Regions from separate parts of the Cobetia sp. UIB-001 genome, predicted to be linked through region 1. Evidence: riboswitches for the same ligand, from Rfam matches in the RefSeq annotation. Region 1 holds a riboswitch; the other holds the start of a gene.
What was found. A riboswitch is a leader RNA that binds a small molecule or an ion and turns the genes downstream of it on or off. The one in region 1 is predicted to bind thiamine pyrophosphate.
Positions count from the first base shown of each region.

Region 2: it holds a riboswitch for thiamine pyrophosphate, as region 1 does, so the genes downstream of both, HA399_RS06020 (ABC transporter ATP-binding protein) here and thiC (phosphomethylpyrimidine synthase ThiC) in region 1, are expected to answer to the same signal.

Region 1 is NZ_CP058244.1:3,120,661-3,129,996, forward strand. It holds gene tenA (thiaminase II) at 143-802, shown strand; TPP riboswitch at 963-1,103, shown strand; gene thiC (phosphomethylpyrimidine synthase ThiC) at 1,230-3,239, shown strand; gene HA399_RS13050 (peptidylprolyl isomerase) at 3,369-3,647, opposite strand; gene HA399_RS13055 (hypothetical protein) at 3,735-4,241, opposite strand; gene HA399_RS13060 (phasin family protein) at 4,562-4,930, opposite strand; gene HA399_RS13065 (nuclease-related domain-containing protein) at 5,398-6,693, opposite strand; gene HA399_RS13070 (GNAT family N-acetyltransferase) at 6,823-8,064, opposite strand; gene HA399_RS13075 (DUF4190 domain-containing protein) at 8,234-8,623, shown strand; gene pncB (nicotinate phosphoribosyltransferase) at 8,783-9,336, shown strand, end outside.
Region 2 is NZ_CP058244.1:1,415,168-1,424,503, reverse strand. It holds gene HA399_RS06030 (potassium/proton antiporter) at 1-1,247, opposite strand, end outside; gene HA399_RS06025 (hypothetical protein) at 1,385-2,350, opposite strand; TPP riboswitch at 2,525-2,638, shown strand; gene HA399_RS06020 (ABC transporter ATP-binding protein) at 2,697-3,449, shown strand; gene HA399_RS06015 (ABC transporter permease) at 3,446-4,213, shown strand; gene HA399_RS06010 (ABC transporter substrate-binding protein) at 4,360-5,664, shown strand; gene HA399_RS06005 (MFS transporter) at 5,801-7,069, opposite strand; gene HA399_RS06000 (alpha/beta fold hydrolase) at 7,066-7,890, opposite strand; gene HA399_RS05995 (LysR substrate-binding domain-containing protein) at 8,057-8,965, opposite strand; gene HA399_RS05990 (YeiH family protein) at 9,180-9,336, shown strand, end outside.

The DNA.
Region 1 (9,336 bases):
ACTCGATATCGTCACCACTCTCACGGTGACTGTCGGCACCTCCCCCGCTTTTCCCCTGCTCCTGTTCCGGTACTGGCCACGCTTGCGCCAGAGACCTGCCGCCCCATCACGGGTCGTCAGCACGCTCACCGAGGGATGCGTCATGCCTAGTTTCAACGACCTGACCAGTGCCTGCGCCGAGGAATGGCGTGACTATCTCGAGCACGACTTCGTTCGCCAGCTGGGCGAAGGTCGTCTGCCGGAGGAGTCCTTTCGCCATTACCTGCAGCAGGACTACCTGTTCCTGATCCACTTCGCGCGCGCCTGGGCGCTGGCCGCCTACAAGAGCCGCACTCTCGCGGAGCTGCGTCAGGCCACGGCCAGTCTCGACACCATCCTCAATACCGAGCTCGATCTGCATATCGGCTACTGCAGCGAATGGGGCATCAGCGAAGATGACCTGAGCGAGCTGCCGGAATCCCGCGCCACTCTGGCCTATACCCGTTACGTGCTCGATTGCGGCCAGCGCGGCGACCTGCTCGATCTGCACGTGGCGCTCGCGCCCTGCCTGATCGGCTACGGCGAGATCGCCGAGTGGCTGCTCGATCAGGACACCACCGAGATCGAGAACAACCCATATGCGGACTGGATCGCGATGTACTCCAGCGATGACTTCAAGGAAGCCGTCGAAGCCGAACGTGAATGGCTGGATGCACGTCTCTCGGAGGTCTCGGAGCGTCGACTGGGTGAACTGGTCGATGTCTTCCGGGACGCCACGCGACTCGAGATCGACTTCTGGCAGATGGGCCTCGATCGCGCTTGAGTCATGACAGACTGACGTCCCGGCGCTCGCCATGAGCCGCTCGAGACGACGCCATCCCTCATGGATGGCACGACTGACAGGCCAACAGAGCCTGGATGCGAGAATACTCCCCGGGGCAAGCCTGACGCTTCGGGCAACACACTCTCGCATTGAAATCTGCACACGCTTGACGGGGTGCCGGTGGAACCGGCTGAGATCCTGCATGCATGCTTCGCCGCCCTGACGTGCGAGCTTGCCAGCAAGGGGTCCCGTGGAACCTGAACCGGTTAGGACCGGCGTAGGAATCAAGCTGATGGCCAGCCGCTACGCGCGGCCGCCTCGCTCCCGGGCCACCTGCTGGCAAGGAGTCGGCGACGACCATCCTCTCCCTGCGCACGGTCTTCCCATGATGACGTCAGCCGTGACGTCGCCCTTTGAGGAGACCTGCATGAGCACTGCCCCGACGACACAAGACCCGCAAGCCACCAACGCCGCCGAGTCACCGCTCGCCTCGCAGCCTGAGGCTGCCCCCAAGGCACGCGCGCGTGCCGGTCGCAAGGATGGCAGCCGCCATCTCGCCAGCGAAGCACAGGTCGACGCCGCCGCCATCGCGCCGCTGAGCGGCTCGCGCAAGATCTATATCGAAGGCTCCCGTCCGGACATCCGCGTGCCCATGCGCGAGATCGGCTGCTCGCCGACCCAGACCTCCAGCGGTCTGGAAGAGAACCCGCCGATCGTCGTCTACGATACCTCCGGCCCCTACACCGATCCGGCGGTCGAGATCGACATCCGCCGGGGTCTGGCGCCGCTGCGCGAGAAGTGGATCGAGGAGCGCGGTGATACCGAACAGCTCAATCAGCTGAGCAGTGAATATGGCCGCGTGCGCCAGGCCGACCTACGCCTGTCGTCCCTGCGCTTCGAGCTGGACCACCGCCCGCGTCGTGCCCTGCCGGGCAAGAATGTCACCCAGCTGCACTATGCGCGCCAGGGCATCATCACGCCGGAAATGGAATACATCGCGATTCGCGAGAATCAGCGTCGTATCGCGCTGCGTGAGGAATATCAGGGCAGCGAATCCGTCGAGAGCATTCTGGGCCACCAGCACCCGGGCCACAGCTTCGGCGCCAACCTGCCCGACGAGATCACCGCCGAATTCGTGCGTGAGGAAGTCGCACGCGGCCGCGCCATCATTCCCGCCAACATCAATCACCCGGAAAGCGAGCCGATGATCATCGGCCGCAACTTCCTGGTGAAGGTCAACGGCAACCTGGGCAACTCGGCAGTCACCTCCTCCATCGAGGAAGAGGTCGACAAGATGACCTGGGCGATCCGCTGGGGTTCCGACACCGTGATGGATCTCTCGACCGGCGCCAACATCCACGAGACCCGTGAATGGATTCTGCGCAACTCTCCCGTGCCCATCGGCACGGTGCCGATCTATCAGGCGCTGGAGAAGGTCGATGGCGTGGCCGAGAACCTCGATTGGGAGATCTTCCGCGACACGCTGATCGAGCAGGCCGAGCAAGGCGTCGACTACTTCACCATCCACGCCGGCGTCCTGCTGCGCTATGTGCCGCTGACCGCCAGCCGCGTGACCGGCATCGTCTCGCGCGGCGGCTCGATCATGGCCAAGTGGTGTCTGGCGCATCACGAGGAAAGCTTCCTCTATCGCCACTTCGAGGACATCTGCGAGATCTGCAAGGCCTACGACATCAGCCTGTCACTGGGCGATGGCCTGCGCCCGGGCTCGGTGGCCGATGCCAATGACGCCGCCCAGTTCGGTGAGCTCGAGACGCTCGGCGAGTTGACGAAGATCGCCTGGCAGCACGATGTCCAGGTCATGATCGAAGGCCCGGGTCACGTGCCGATGCACCTGATCAAGGAGAACATGGACAAGCAGCTCAGCGAGTGTGACGAGGCGCCCTTCTACACCCTCGGCCCGCTGACCACCGACATCGCCCCGGGCTACGACCACATCACCTCCGGCATCGGCGCCGCGATGATCGGCTGGTTCGGCTGCGCCATGCTCTGCTACGTGACCCCCAAGGAGCACCTGGGCCTGCCCAACAAGGACGACGTCAAGACCGGCATCATCACCTACAAGATCGCCGCGCATGCCGCCGATCTGGCCAAGGGTCACCCGGGCGCTCAGCGCCGTGACAATGCGCTCTCCAAGGCGCGCTTCGAGTTCCGCTGGGAAGACCAGTTCAATCTGGGCCTGGACCCGGACACCGCGCGCAGCTTCCACGACGAGACGCTGCCCAAGGACTCGGCCAAGGTCGCCCACTTCTGCTCCATGTGCGGGCCGAAGTTCTGCTCGATGAAGATCACCCAGGAAGTGCGTGATTACGCCAACGAACATGGCCTGACCGGCGATGCCGACAGCGTGATGGCCGGCATGCAGGAGCAGGCCGACAAGTTCAAGCGTGAAGGCAGCCAGCTCTATCAGGAGGTCTAGCCAAGCGCCTGACGTACAGGAAGGCTGACTTTCCGAGCGACACGAAAAACGCCCCGACCAATGATGGTCGGGGCGTTTTCGTCACGTCCTGCCAAACGCTCATGACATCTCATGAGCGTGACAGAAGGCTCACGTGCGGCTGGTGACTTCCAGCAGGTGATAACCGAACTGGGTCTTCACCGGGCCCTGAACCGTGTTGATCGGGGCGCTGAACACGACTTCGTCGAATTCCTTGACCATCATGCCCGGGCCGAAGGCGCCCAGGTCGCCGCCACTGCGGCCGGACGGGCAGGAGGAGTGCTCGCGAGCGGCATCAGCGAAATCGCGGCCGTTCTCGATTTCGGTCTTGAGAGCTGCACACTGTTCTTCGCTGGAAACGAGAATATGACGCGCTGTGGCCTGTGCCATGTCTATCACCTGTCACTGATCGAATAAATGCTGCCGGCAATCACCGGCGGCGTGGCAGGTCATTGTGGCCCAAGGCAGCGCTCGCCGCTAGCGTCCTGCACAGACCCGGCGCTGATACTGGATGGCATCGAGATCATTGCTGCCGAGCAGTGCCGCCGTGGCAGCGTTGCATTCCGCCTCGGCCAATTCATCGGCAGCAGATGTTTCCGCCCACTGGATGTTGCCGACACTGGGCCGGTAACTGACCGCGGCATTGCATACCATGCGCCGCGTACTGTTGTAACGCTGCGAAGGCAGAGTCGGAGGATTGCTGGTCATTTCCCGGCACGTCGAGGCAAACATCTTGCTGGCTGCCTGACTGCAACGGGTATGGGCCATGGCATTCTGGCGCTTGTTGGCACACACCGAGTCATTGAGAACACGCCAATGCAGGGTATCGAAATCGATCACCTGCCCTTGATAGCGGGTCTCGACATGCTCGCGCTGAAGCCCTGCTGTCGTCGTCAGATGCGAGGCGACACCCTCACCGAATTGCCCACTCAAGCCCGAGACCGCATCCATTAACGCTGCCAATGCCGCACTGACAGAATTCATCACACACTCCTTGTGTTGATGCCTCCCGGCATATGCCGCCGGGGAGCCTTGCTCGATCATCCCTGACCGTCACTTGCGGTGACATGACCTGATAGCGCTGCCTCATGACGAGACTGATAACGCCGACTGACAGCGCCGGCGCGCTCCCTGCGACATTACCCGTACACCGGCATCATTGCCTTAACGCTCAAGGGGATGATGCCAACGCTTCCCTCTCCAGCAACGAGTAATCAGATTCAGTACCCCAGACACGCGAACGCCCACCCGGAAGACCGAGTGGGCGTTGGGGACGCTCGCCTGAGAGCGTCGGCAGCAGTCGCTTACTTGGCGACTTTCTGCATGGCCTCGGAGGCGGACTTGGCGTTGCTTTCTGCCAGTTCCTGACCTTTCTTGGCGTATTCCTGGTTCAGCTCGACCACTTTCTGGGTGTCGTTCTGCAGCTTCTCGCCCAGAGTCTTGACGGTTTCCTGCTGCTCCTTGACGAAGTTCTTCAGACCTTCGCTGTCCTTGATCTCGAGCATGGAACGCGCCTGGGTCAGGGAAGCATCAGCATAGGACTTGGTCAGTTCCATCTGTGCGCCGATCAGCTTCTCGCTGTAATCGATGCTCAGGGCGCTGAACGCACGCAGCGGAGACAGGAACATATCGTCGAACTGCTGAGCGGACTTCTCGAAGTTGGCATTGAACATGTAGGCACCCTCCAGGGTATTGGCATCACGCTGAAATGAACCGGAGCGTTGCTCCGTTCGGTTATCAGGACTGAACCGGGCTGGTGCACCGTAGTGACCGAGCCATCATTATCAAGCCGTCACTATCAAGCCGTCGCGGTCAGATAGTGCTATCGACCAGGTTCCATCCTCGCTGCAACGCAGCATAAGACAGTCTTTGTTGCACTGCAACATCAAAAACATCGCAACGACTGGTCTGTACGCCATGGTTGATGCAGTTGCTTGATTACACTGGAGAAAAACAATCAGAAGCCGAAAAGAAAATTGACGCCTTGGGGCCCCGACACGCCCTGCACCACGCCCTGGAACGCCAGCCTGGGCCAAAGTGCTGAGCCAAAGTGCTGGGCCATAGGGCTGGGAGGATAGAGGGCTGGAACAGAAGCCTGAAGTTGAAAGGCTGAACTTGAGGAGAGCGCCGCGCTGCTGCCTCACAGGCATGAGGCGTCGCGACAGCGTTTGCAGAGCAGGCGCCCGCCCAGCGCACGTGCCTGATCTGCCTGGCGACAGAAGTCGACACTCTGGGTGGAAAGCCATCGCCGACAGCCCTGGCAGCGCGGCAAGCCTTCCTCATCCTGCGACTGGGCGGAAGACGCGCCCTGCTGATTGTCGGCCGCAGCCCCCTGCTGCTCGCCTGCCGCCTGCGGGCTAGCGGGGCCTTCCTGGCTGCCCTGATCCAGAGTCTGGTGCCCGGGCTGCCAATGCGCGGCCTGCAGCCCTCGGCCCCCAAAACCGCACTGCCGTTTCAGGGCAGCCGTAGATGTCACGCCACGCTGGACCGCCAGCGTCGTGTCGTCCGGCGCCCCTTCCATGTCATCGGACTCTGCCGCCATGGCAGCGCTATCGCCTGAAGCCCGCGCCAGCTCTTCAGGCGATAGCGGCGGTTGCCATAGATAGGCCAGCGGGGATACCTGAGTGGCAGCGTCGCCATCCGTCGCGCGCGTGCCAGCGGCCAGGCCCAGCTCCGCCACCCAATCCGTATTGGGGGCCACATGCTGGGTCGCGATGGCGCGCCCCAGCTGGCGCAGGCGGCGCTGATCGAGGCGGTGGGTAAAACTGCGCAGCCGTGTCACGTAAGCGGTCTTGCCGCTCACCTGCAGGCACTGACGCTTGAGGCGCGCGAAGGACAGCAGCGCACGACTGTCGACGATATCTTCCGGCGGCCGACTGACCTGAGCCGCATCGGCCACCACGATGCGATAGCGCAATTGCGGCTGCAGCGTCATCCCAAGGCGCACAGGCAACAACGAGGAGGCCTCCAGCCATTGCACGATGGCGCGGCTACGCTCAGGGATCGTCTGCAAGGGACACGGCGTCACGGCATGTGCCATGACGCCATCTTCGCCTGAGGGTGTCTCGCCACCCTCAGAGACTCGTCCGCCATGGGCCAACAGCTCACCGAAGGGAGTGATCGAGAGCGTCAGATCAAAACAGGAGGCATCCAGCACCCAGACCTGCATGAGGCTGTTGATCAGCAGGTGATCGATCTCGATCACGCCCTCTGCCTGCGCCAGCCGCACATCATGCAGCACGACCCAATCATCCCGCGTCCCCAACAAGGCATCCAGCTGGCTTGCCAGCGCACGGCGACGCGCCTGACGGGCACGTATCGCACGCAGGGCCTCCAGCACCTTGTGGCGCTCGGGCGCGGCAAGCGCAGCATCCTGCGCCAGCACCTCGAGCACCAGCAGGTCGTATTCCCGTGAATCGCAGTCCTTGATCAGCATGGGCGCCTCTGGATTAGAGCATTCATATATAACTCAGTGTAGTGCTCTATTCACAATCTTTCTTGCCTCTGACTCCGCGGGAGAATCCGCCAGCGGATAGCGGATGACAGTGATGGAGACTGAGGATCATCACTCCTGCGCTGTCTGAGGCGCGGCCTCCCGGTAAGGCAGCATTGCCGTCACCTGCTGACGCGCCTTGCTGAGCCAGCGTGCCTCCTCCTCGACCGCCTCTGCCACCGCCTCCTGAAGCCCGGGATGCATCAGCCAATGCAGCGACCCGGTGGCATACGCCGCGAAACCGCGGCTGATCTTGTGCTCACCCTGGGTGCCGGGATCGAAGCGCTTGAGTCCTCGCTGCAGGCAGAATTCGAGCCCCTGGTAATAGCAGACCTCGAAGTGCAGACAGTCGGCATGCACTTCGCTGCCCCACCAACGACCATACAGGCAATCACTGCCGATCAGACACAAGGCTGCCGCCACCGGCGCGCCCTGCTCATCACGCGCCTGCACCAGCAGCAACCGCTCGGGCATGCTGCGCCTGAGCTGCTGGAAGAAATCGAGCGGCAGATAAGGGCGCTGACCGCGCTCGAGATAGGTCATGCAGTAGCAGCGGTAGAAGGCCTCGATGTCGTCAGGGCCAATCTGCGCCCCCTCGAGCCTGGCCAGCGAGAAGCCTTGCTCGGCGACCTTGCGCCGCTCGCGCCGGATCTCCTTGCGCCGTTTGGAGCGCAGACTCTCAAGCCAGGTGGCAAAGTCCGGCTCGCCGCGTGACTGCCAGTGATATTGCATCCCGGGACGCGAAATCAGCTCCGGAATCGCCGCCTGCCAGTCCTGCCGCTCCTGTGCCGAGACAAACAGCAGATGAAACCCGCTGTGCTCATAACGACGCAGCGCGCTACCCGGCTCAGCCGCGGGCGCGATGCCGGCCTTGAGATGCGGCCACAACCACTCAAGCAAGGCACGCCGGGCTGCGGGCGACGTCAACTGCGACGAGGTGACAAGGCGTGGGCCATCGCTGGGAGTGAACGGCACGGCAGTCAACTGCTTGGGATAATAGCGCCCACCGGCCTGCTCCAGGGCCTCCGCCCACTGCTGGTCGAACACATATTCGCCACGCGAGTGCAGCTTGAGATAGCGCAGCAGCCCCGCCAGCAAGCGGCCATCGGCGTCTCGCACTACCAGATGGGCAGGATGCCAACCACTGGCGGCGCTAGCCGCACCGCAGCTTTCCAGCGCGCTCAGATAGGCATGCTGCAGAAAGGGATAGTCATCGCCTGCCAGCGCATTCCATTCACTGGCGGTGAGTGCGTCGAGGGAATCCAGCACCTCCAGGCGCCAGCCCTGCTTCTCTGCGGCATCTGCGGCGCTCACAGCCTGTTGCTGGCCTGTTGCCGACCCTGTCGCAGCCTCATCCTCTGCCTGCCATTGCCCTGTCACCGTACTCTCCTCATAGTCTTGCCATGCCCACCGCTGGTGCAGACATGCCGCACATCCCAGGACATGCTAGTGTGTCGTCATGATGCAGGACAACGAGACCCACATGACAGAGACTCCCACGCCGCGCGACGACACGTCCACGAGCGGCTCACAGCCCCAGGGGCGCGCTCAAGAGTCCTCGCAAGGGCCCTCTCAAGGCCCCTATGCGCCGACCCCGCCCGCACAGGACACCCACGCCAGCACAAATCTCATGGCAGTGGCCGCCTTTGCCCTGAGCGTGCTGGGCTGCCTGCTCGCGCCTGCGGCACTCGGCGGCGTCGTGTGTGGCCACATTGCGCGCAGCCAGATCCGCCGCAGTGGCGAAGCCGGTGACAGCTGGGCCCTGGCCGGGCTGATTCTTGGCTATCTGCTGATCGCCCTGTCGCTGGCCGGCCTGCTGATGTTCGGTGGCATGATGCTGACCATGTTCGGCATCATGGCCTTCAGCACCTGACCAGCGCCTGGGCACTCCCGCTTGAACGTGCAGCGCGCCTGCACGGATAATGCGTCGACATTGCTTCCCCGTGCCAGCGGGGCATGCCTGCCTCTCGCAGCGCCTGCCCTGCCAGCGATTCCGGTTCCCCCGAGCCGCCTTGATACTGAGCGAGCCTCGATGTTGTACTCGATTCTCGATAATGATTTCTACAAGTTCACCATGCAGAACGCCGTGGTGAAACTGTTTCCGTATGCGCGTGCTCGCTACGCCTTCATCAACCGTGGCGAGCATTCGTTCCCGCCGGGGTTCGGCGAGGCCTTGCGCATCGCGGTAGACAACATGGCCGAACTGGCATTGAGCGTGGAAGAGAAATCCTTCCTCGAGCTTCACTGCCCCTTCCTGGACCCGACCTACCGCGACTTCCTGGCGGGCTTCCGCTTCGACCCCTCCGAAATCACCATCACCCAGACCGGTGATGAGCTGGAAGTGCATATCGAAGGCTACTGGTATCGCACCATCCTGTGGGAAGTCCCGCTGATGGCGATGATCAGCGAGCTCTGGTATCAACTGGGCGGAGATCAACGCGACAGCGATCAGGCCCTGCGCGACAGCACCCTGGCCAAGATCGAGCACTACAAGCGACTCGGCATCCGCGTGGCGGAATTCGGCACTCGTCGTCGGCACTCCTACGATGTGCACGACAAGGTGGTCGCGGGTCTCAAGGACCACGG
Region 2 (9,336 bases), 1.7 Mb from region 1:
ATCTCGTAGTCATTGACCGGCATGATACCGAGCAGGTTGCGGCGACTGGGCTGTGCGCCCGGCGGCACCACCACCCGCAGCTTGCGCGCCATCGGCGCCAGCGACGAGCCCTGCACCAGCAGCGAGATGATGACCACGAAGAAGGCGACATTGAAGTAGAGACCGGCATTCTCGACCCCGGTGATCACCGGGAAGATCGCCAGCACGATCGGCACCGCCCCTCGCAATCCGACCCAGCTGATGAACCACAGCTCACGCCAGCGGAAGCGGAAGAACGGCTTGAGACACAGGATGACCGCCAGCGGGCGCACCACCAGAATCAACGCCACGCTGAGGATGGCGGCCGGCAGCGCGAACTGCAGCATGGTCGAGGGCGAGACCAGAAGGCCCAGCATCAGGAACAGCACGATCTGCGAGAGATGCGCCAGGCCATCATGCACCGGCAGGATGTGCTCCAGATGCCGGCCGGGGTGATTGCCGATCATCAGGCCGCACAGATAGATGGCAAGGAAACCGCTGCCGCCCATCTCGTTGGTGGTGGCGAAGAGGCTCAAGCCCAGCGCCAGCGCCAGCAGCGAATAGAGGCCGGGCGCGAGGTCCAGATAGCGCATCAGGCGGGCGATCAACCAGCCGCCGGCGATCCCCATGGCGGCGCCGACACCGAACTGCAGCAGGAAGCTCATGATGCCCGACGCGACGCCGGAGAGCTGACCGGTCAGGATCTCGGCCAGCGTGATGGTCAGGAAGATCGCCATCGGGTCGTTGGTGCCGGACTCGATTTCCAGCGTCGCACCGACACGCTCATTGAGGTGAACGCCCTGGCCGCCCAGCAGCGAGAAGACCGCCGCGGCATCGGTAGAGCCGACGATGGCCCCGACCAGCAGGCCTTCGATCAGAGTGAGATCAAACAGCCACATGGCCAGAAGGCCCACCAGGCCGCTGGTCATGAAGACCCCGACGGTGGCCAGCACCAGTGCCGGTTTCAGGCCGGCACGAAACGTGGACAGCCGCGTGCGCAGGCCGCCATCGAGCAGGATGAGCGCCAGCGCCAGATTGCCGATCATGTAAGCGGATGAGGCGTCGTCGAACTGGATGCCCAGCACGCCATCTTCACCCGCCAGCATGCCAAGGCCGAGGAACAGCAGTAGCAGCGGCATGCCAAGACGCGCCGAGACGCGGCTGGCCAACACGCTCAAGGCGATCAGCGTGCCTGCCAGCAAGAAATAATAATTCAGGTTCTCTACCACGAGTGCTCCCCCGCCAAGCCCTACATCAGATCTCGAGTGACGTCCACGACGACTCACCCACAGTATTCCATGTCAGCGATGGAGCTGCAGAGAAATTTCACACCTTTCATGTACTTGCAGCGTGCAGCACGCGGATTTCACGCCAGGCTACGCGGCGAGACCCAGGCAGGGGATGCCGCAAGCTCAGCATAGGACCGCGGACCGAAGGCCTCCATCGCCCACAACAGCGCACGACACAGCTCACGCTGGCCATCGAGATCGATCATGCGCCCATGGCGCGAATAGCCCTTCATGAAGGCCTGACGCTGCTCCGGCGTTTCCAGCTGCAACTCCACCAGCGCCCAGTCGAACTCGATCGGCGCCCACACCAGTGCCTCCCAATCGCTCCATACCCAGCCGGTGGCGGCGCACAGGTATTGATCGGCGCGCATGTCCGGCAGACACCACACCGCGCGGGTCGGCGCCGGGAAGGTGCGCTTGAGCAGCGTGCCAAGCTCCGCGCGACGCGGGTGATGGGCGAGAAAGCGCGTGACGCGGGTATTCCAGTGCAATAGCGGCATCGGCTGCGCCAGCGGCTGACCGAAGCCCGACACCGTATCCTGATGCAGGCGACCGAGCTGGTCGCCCAGCAGCTCACAGAAGGTGATGCTGAGATCACTCGGCTGCCCGCTGGACCACGGCAGGTGCCAGATGGGCGCGCCATCGAGACGCCCCAGAAAGGTCAGGGGCAGTGGCGGAATCGGCAGGCGCGCGGGCAAGGCGCCCGCCAGTCGCGTCAGGCCCTCCGGCGTCGCCCAGCGATCGGCGCCGAAGACCCCGCGCATGGCACGCCAGAAGGGGTCATGGTCTGGGCCGGTGCGCGCCAGCTTGATGAGGCCGGGCGTGCCGCCACGCTGGCGCCATAGCCAGTTGGCGCTATCCGGCCAGGCGAGCGCCAGCGGTTCGAGCGGTTGGCCCAGATAGGTCGAGAGCCGGCGGGTCAGTGACTCCTCGGGCCAGCCCCTGGGCACGGGACGCGGCTCGCCCACGGCCTCAGCCGTGCTCGGCCGCCGTGGGGGAACGGGATAACTGGAACAGGTCGAGAGATCCGGTGTGTCGGGCATGATGATCTCCTTGGGCTACACGTCTTGTTACAGTAATCCTCAGCATACCCAAGGCGTGGCACATCGGCATAGTCCGTTTCGCACGCCACCTCTGCCCTGCCCACCTGACCCGCCCCCGCCCCGCCCCTGACCCGCGTCGGACAAGACACCGGCAAGACAGTGACGTTACACTGTCGGCCTGGATGGGGGTGCCCGAGGATGGGCTGAGAGCCGCAGCGATACGTCGCGCGACAACCCCTGGAACCTGATCCGGTTGATACCGGCGGAGGGAATCCCCGACGCGTGCCCTGCATGGCGCGTCACCTGCTTCCTCCTGCCGGCACGCCGCCTGACCACGGAATTGCCTGTGTCGCTGGGACTCACCCTCAACAACGCACGAATCGATTACGCCGGCCACACGCTGTTCCGCGATATTTCCGCGCGTCTGGAGGCCGGTAGCTGGACGGCACTGCTGGGGCGCTCCGGCTGCGGCAAGAGTTCGCTGCTGCGCCTGCTGGCCGGCCTGGAGATGTCAGATCTCCACCAGCTCGACCTCGCCACCGATGACGGTCAGCCGCTGACCGACCGCGTGGCCTGGATGGCGCAGCAGGACCTGTTGCTGCCGTGGCGGCGCGTCATCGACAACCTGTGGCTGGGCGATGACCTGCGCCGGCGGCCGCGCAATCGCAAGCTTGCCCATGAGCTTCTGGCCGCGGTCGGGCTTGAGGGCCGTGAGCAGGCCTGGCCGGACGCCCTCTCCGGCGGTCAGCGCCAGCGCGTCGCCCTCGCCCGCACGCTCTACCAGCAGGCGCCGGTCGTGATGATGGACGAGCCGTTCTCGGCGGTGGATGCCATCACCCGTCTGGAGCTGCATGATCTGGCCAGCCGCCTGCTCAAGGGCCGCACCGTCCTGATGGTGACCCATGATCCGCTGGAGGCATTGCGCCTCGCCGATCAACTGCTGGTGCTGCGCCCGTCGAGCCTCCCGGGCCACGGCGCCGAGCTGGAACGCCTGCCGGGGCTTGGCGCCGCACGCCCGGTGCCGCTGGATGACCCGGCCCTGCCACCGGCGCAGGCGCAACTGATCGCCCGCCTGCGTGATAGTGAGGAGGCCGCATGAAACGTCTGCACGCCATGCGTCACCTCGTCATCAGCGCGCTGCTCCTGCTGGGGCTTTGGCAGCTGATCATTGCCGTCACCGCCGTACCGCCCTACATTCTGCCCACGCCGCAGGCCGTGCTCGAGGTACTGATCCAGAAGGCGCCGCTGCTGGCTCATCACGCTGGCGTCACCATCAGCGAGATACTGGCCGGGCTGGTACTGGGCATTCTGCTCGGCCTTGCCACCGCGCTGGCGCTGGCCTTCATTCCCCGCCTGCGCCGCACGCTGCTGCCGATGCTGCTGATCAGTCAGGTGATACCGCTGTTCGCGATCGCGCCGCTGCTGGTGCTGTGGCTCGGCTATGACATGCTGTCCAAGGTGGTGATGGCGACGCTGATCATCTATTTCCCGGTCGCCTCCACCGGCTACGACGGCCTGCGCCAGACCCAGCAGGGCTGGCTGGATCTTGCCCATACCCTGGGCGCCAGTCCATGGCGCCGACTGATCCATATCCAGTTGCCCGCCGCGCTGCCGGCACTGGCCTCCGGCATACGCATGGCCGCGACCGCCGCCCCCATCGGCGCCGTCATCGGGGAATGGGCCGGCGCCAGTCAGGGGCTGGGCTATCTGATGCTCAACGCCAACGCGCGCATGGAAATCGACCTGATGTTCGCCGCCCTGCTGGTGCTGGTCGCCTTCTCCCTGCTGCTCTATTTCTCGCTGGATGCGCTGCTGCGCGCCCTGATGCCCTGGCACCGCGACCGCCTGACACGCCTGAGCTGACACGCCGGGGCTTCGAGTAACTACCGCAAGACCGCAAGATCGCGTAACCGAAAGACGCAACGACGCTCGACACAAATTGCATGAGCCTGACGACTGCCGCCCACGAACGGCAGCACCACTACCCTGTGATCACAAGGAACTCCGCCATGTCTCTTTCGTCATCGGCGCCACGGCGCAAAGCGCAGCCGACACGTTCACCGCGTGCCTCACTGCTGTCCACCGCCTTCGCCACCCTGCTGACCACGCTGTGCTTGAGCAGCCTGCCAGCCACCGCCATGTCGGCCCACGCCGCCGAGGCAGAACCCGCCACCAGCACCCAGTCAGCGCCGGAAATCGTCGCTCAGCAGGCCGAGGTCGGGGTGAACGGCGACTCGGCCACCTCCGCGCCGGTGGCAAGCCAGGAAGCCGTGGAAGCGACCGCCGGCGCCGCCGAACAGGCGAAGAACGGTGCTGAACCGACCGCGGATGCCCCGCCAGCCGCCAGCGACGAACAGAGCGCTGATGCTGACTCGAAGGACGTTGCCAATGACTCTGCCAAGGACGCTGCCACCGCCGAGCAGCCGTTGACGCAGTTCAAGGTCATGCTCGACTGGTACACCAACCCCGGCCACGCCCCGCTGGTGCTGGCGCAGGAGCTGGGCCTGTTCAAGAAGCACGGCCTTGATGTCGAGCTGATCGCCCCCGCCGATCCGAGCGTGCCGCCCAAGCTGGCCGCCGCCGAGCGCGTCGACATCGCCATCAGCTATCAGCCGCAGCTGCACCTGCAGATCGATCAGGGCCTGCCGCTGGTGCGTATCGGCACCCTGGTCGCCACACCGCTGAATGTGGTGGTGGTGCGCGCCGACAGCGACATCCAGTCGATCGCCGACCTCAAGGGCAAGCGGGTCGGCTACTCGGTCGGCGGTGTCGAGGAAGTGCTGCTCTCCACCATGCTGCAGCACAGCGGCCTGACGCTGGATGACATCACGCTGACCAACGTCAACTTCTCGCTGACGCCGTCACTGCTGACGCGCAAGGTCGATGCCGTCACCGGCGCCTTCCGCAACTTCGAGCTGGCCCAGATGGCCCAGGAAGGCGTCAAGGGCCGCGCCTTTTACATCGAGGAAGAAGGCGTGCCGACCTATGACGAGCTGATCTTCGTCGCCAACAGCGACAGCTACGAGCGCAAGCAGGCCCAGTACGCCGGCTTCCTCGCCGCCGTCGGCGAAGCCACCGCCTGGATCATCAACCACCCGGATCAGGGCTGGGAGATGTTCCGCGATTCCGACCCGGCACTGGATACCGAGCTCAACAAGGAAGCCTGGTACGCCACCCTGCCGCGCTTCGCGCTGCGTCCTGCCGCGCTGGATGCCGGCCGCTACCGTGACTTCGAGGACTTCCTGTTCGAGCGTGGCATGATCAAGAAGCGCCAGTCACTGAGCCACCTGGCCGTCGACGTCAACGCCCCCTGAGACGTTGAGCGCCCAGAGCTCTTGAAACGCTGAGCGCTTGCGCGCCCCATGCAAAACGCCCTGTCGGAGATTCCGACAGGGCGTTTTGGGTTCAGGACCGGCTCACTCTCGCCGTCTTGTGCCTATTCCACAAGCGTTAGCGGCGTGCCAGGCGACGCGACAGCCACAGGATCTGCAGCGGCTGGATCACCAGCGCGATCATCAGCACCGCGACCAGCAGCGGCATGCCTTCCAGCGCGCCGCTCGACGTGCTGACCAGCAGTCCGGCGCCCACATAGCTGCCGGCGGCGGAGCTCAGATGCTGCACGGCACTCTGGGTGCTGGTGAAGGCTGCCCGCTCGTGGTCGGCGGGAATGAAGCTGTTGAGCGTATTCTGGGTCACACGCCGCGCCGACGAGAACAGCATGTAGGCGCCGAAGCCGATCCAGATCAACGACGGTCCCGGCGAATGCAGCAGGAAGGCCCAGCCGACCAGCGCCGTCATCAGGCAGGTGATGGTGCCCGGCCAGACACAGCCATAGCGATCACACAGCCGCCCCGTGAGCTGCATGCCGACCAGCGACAGGCCGCCACCGATCATGTAGAGCCCGCCGAGATCCTCGCGCGGCAGGCCCAGATTGAACAGCAGATAGCTTGCCAGGTTGGGAATCACCAGGAAGTTGCTGAACATCGCCGTGGCGATCAGCGCCAGCCCCAGCCGATGGTCGGGCTGGGCCAGGATGGTCAGGATCGTGGTGCCCTTGCGGCTGCGCTGACGTGTCTCGGGGTTATCGAGATGACCGCGGATCGGCGGCAGTATCCAGGCCAGCAGCCCGCACACCAGCAGCGCCAATAGCGCCACGGCGCGAAATGGCGCCTGCCAGCCGAAGCCCTGTGACAGCCACAGCGCAAACGGCAGCCCCAGCACCGAGGCCACCGAGAAGGCGCCCATCACCAGGCCCATGGCACGTCCCCGGCGTACTCCCGGCACCACGTCGATCACGATGGCCAGCGCCGTCGCCGCCGCCGGACCGCCGAACAGTCCGCCCAGCATGCGCGCCGCCAGCAGGGTCTCGAAGTCGGTGGCGAAGCTGGCGATCAGGTGACAGAGCGCCGCGCCGAACAGGAAGCCCAGCACCGCCCAGCGGCGATCGAAGCGATCGGCGTGTCGCGTCCACAGCAGGGTACCCACTGCGGCGGCCAGCGGATAACTGCCGACGATATAGCCAAGGTGATCCAGCGGAATGCCCAGCGAGGTGGCAAAGTCGGGACCCAGCGCCATCACCATGGTGAAGCCCATGATGACGGCGAACTGCAGCAGGGTGACCAGCGCCACCACCAGGCGCTCGTGGGTGGTCACCGGCGGGATGACCCGCTCGCTTGCGGCCGGCTGACGATTTTCGGAGTGACGGCTCGGCGTACTCAAGCGCGTGCGACGCGTTCAAGGAACGCCACCACCGCCTGCTGGAACTCGCTGGCACGCTCGGCGTGCAGCCAATGGCCGGCCTCCAGCGAGTCATCTTCCAGCGCAGGGAAGTGCTCGCGCATCGTCGCCAGGCCCTCGGCCTGCACGTAGTTGGAGCGCGAGCCCCACAGCAGCAGCGCCGGCAGCTCGACCGGCCCCTGGCCGTGCGGCGCCTCGACGATCTGCGGGTAGCCCGCCGCGATATGGTCCAGCCCGACGCGCCAGCCCATGGCGCCATCGTCGAGACGCACCAGATTGGTGGCGAGGAACTGGCGAATGGCAGGGGTATCGACATGCTGCGCCATCACCGTGTCGGCCTCCTTGCGTGAGGCCGGGCGCGCGTCACGCACTGCCTCGAAGGCGGCAAAGATATCGTCATGTCCGTGGCCATAGGCGACCGGCGCGATATCGGCGACCAGCAGGCTGCGCAGACGCTCGGGCGCCTCGAGCGCGACCTGCATGGCGACCTTGCCGCCCATCGAGTGGCCCAGCAGGTCACAGCGCTCGATGGCGAGGCGGTCGAGCAGCGCGATGACATCCGCGGCCTGCTCGGGGTAGCTCATGCCGGCCACGTGCGGGCTGCGGCCGTGGTTGCGCAGATCCACCGCGATCACGCGGCGCGTCCGCGACCACGACTTGATATGCGAACGCCAGTTGTCGGCACTGCCGAACAGGCCGTGAAGAATGACCAGCGGCGTCGCGTCCTGCTGGCTCGTTGTCTGTTCCTCGGCGCCATCACGAGCATCGCTCTCGTGGTAATAAAGCTCGACCGTTGTGCTCATCATCATCTCCATGGACGCTAGACAGACCGTTACGCTCCCCGTGGCTCAGGCGCAGTAGCTCAGGCTCAGCGGCGTGGCTCAGCGGCGTGGCTCGGCGGCAGCCGGCTCGCGGGGAGCGCCTATGTTAGCAAACTATCAAGCGCGCGGCGGCTCCGTCCTCGACGGCTCAGCGCGGGCTGGCTTCCAGATAGACCTTGACCGCCTGCCACAGCGGGCTGCGGTAACGCTCCGGGTGCCACAGCATCGAGAAGCGCCGCTTCAGGTTGAGCTGGGGCGTGGCCAGCACCACCAGCTCGCCACGCGCGATCTCGGCCGCCACCGACAGCCGCGACAGACACCCCAGCCCCAGCCCGGCGAACACGGCCTGCTTGATGGCCTCGTGCTGGCCCAGCTCCATGCGCACCTTGAGGCGCTCGATCCGCCCGTGCAGTGCACGCTCGAAGACCGCCCGCGTGCCCGAGCCCCCCTCGCGCAGAATCCAGTCGGCGGTGGCGAGGTCCTCGTCGCTGAGCGCCACGCCACGCACGGCCAGCGGATGGCTCGGCGGCGCCACCACTACCAGCTCATCCTCACGCCAGGTCTGGCTCATCAGGCGTGGCGCATGGCAGTCGCCCTCGATCAGGCCGAGTTCCGCGTCATAGTTGAGCACCGCCTCCACCACCTGATGGGTATTGCGCAGACGCAGGTTGAGCTCGGTGCCCGGATGTTCGCGCATGAAGGCCCCCGCCAGCCCCGGCAGCAACCAGGTGCCGATGGTGGCACTGGCGGCGATTTCCAGCTCGCCGCGCAGGTTGCCATCCACCACGCCGGGCTCACGCGCCTCCAGCTCCAGCGCGTGGGTCTGTTCCAGCAATTGCTCGGCGCGCGCCAACAGGCGGCGACCATTGGCGTTCAGGGCCAGGCGACGGCCGAGGCGCTCGAACAGCTGCACCTCGAGGTGACGCTCAAGCTCGGATAGCCCCTGACTCGCCGCCGATTGCGACAGGCCGATCTCGCGCGCCGCGGCACTGACGGAGCCATGGCGGGTCACCGCCACGAACACTTGCAACTGGCGCAGCGTGATGTGGATCTGCATATCGGTTTTTCCGGTATGTAATAAAAGAATAATCGACTAACTGCCGAATAATATTCCCGAATAGACTAATCATCAAACCAGAGACACTAAGCAAGCGACGCAGACTCAAGCGCCCTTGCCGATGACAGCCGTGCACCCCACGCCAGCGCACGACCCATAACAAGACAGGCCATGTTCCGCACGGGATAGGCCACTTTCCTCAAGGAGAATGCTCATGGACGCACAGACCCTGACTCCCCCCGCCACTGCCGAGCGCTTGCGCCGCATGTTGCCGGGCCTCGCCCTGTGTGGCGGCCTGACCCTTGTCGGACTGGCACTGCATTCCATTCCGGCGCTGGCCTCCACCGGCATCAGCCCGCTGGTCTTCGCCC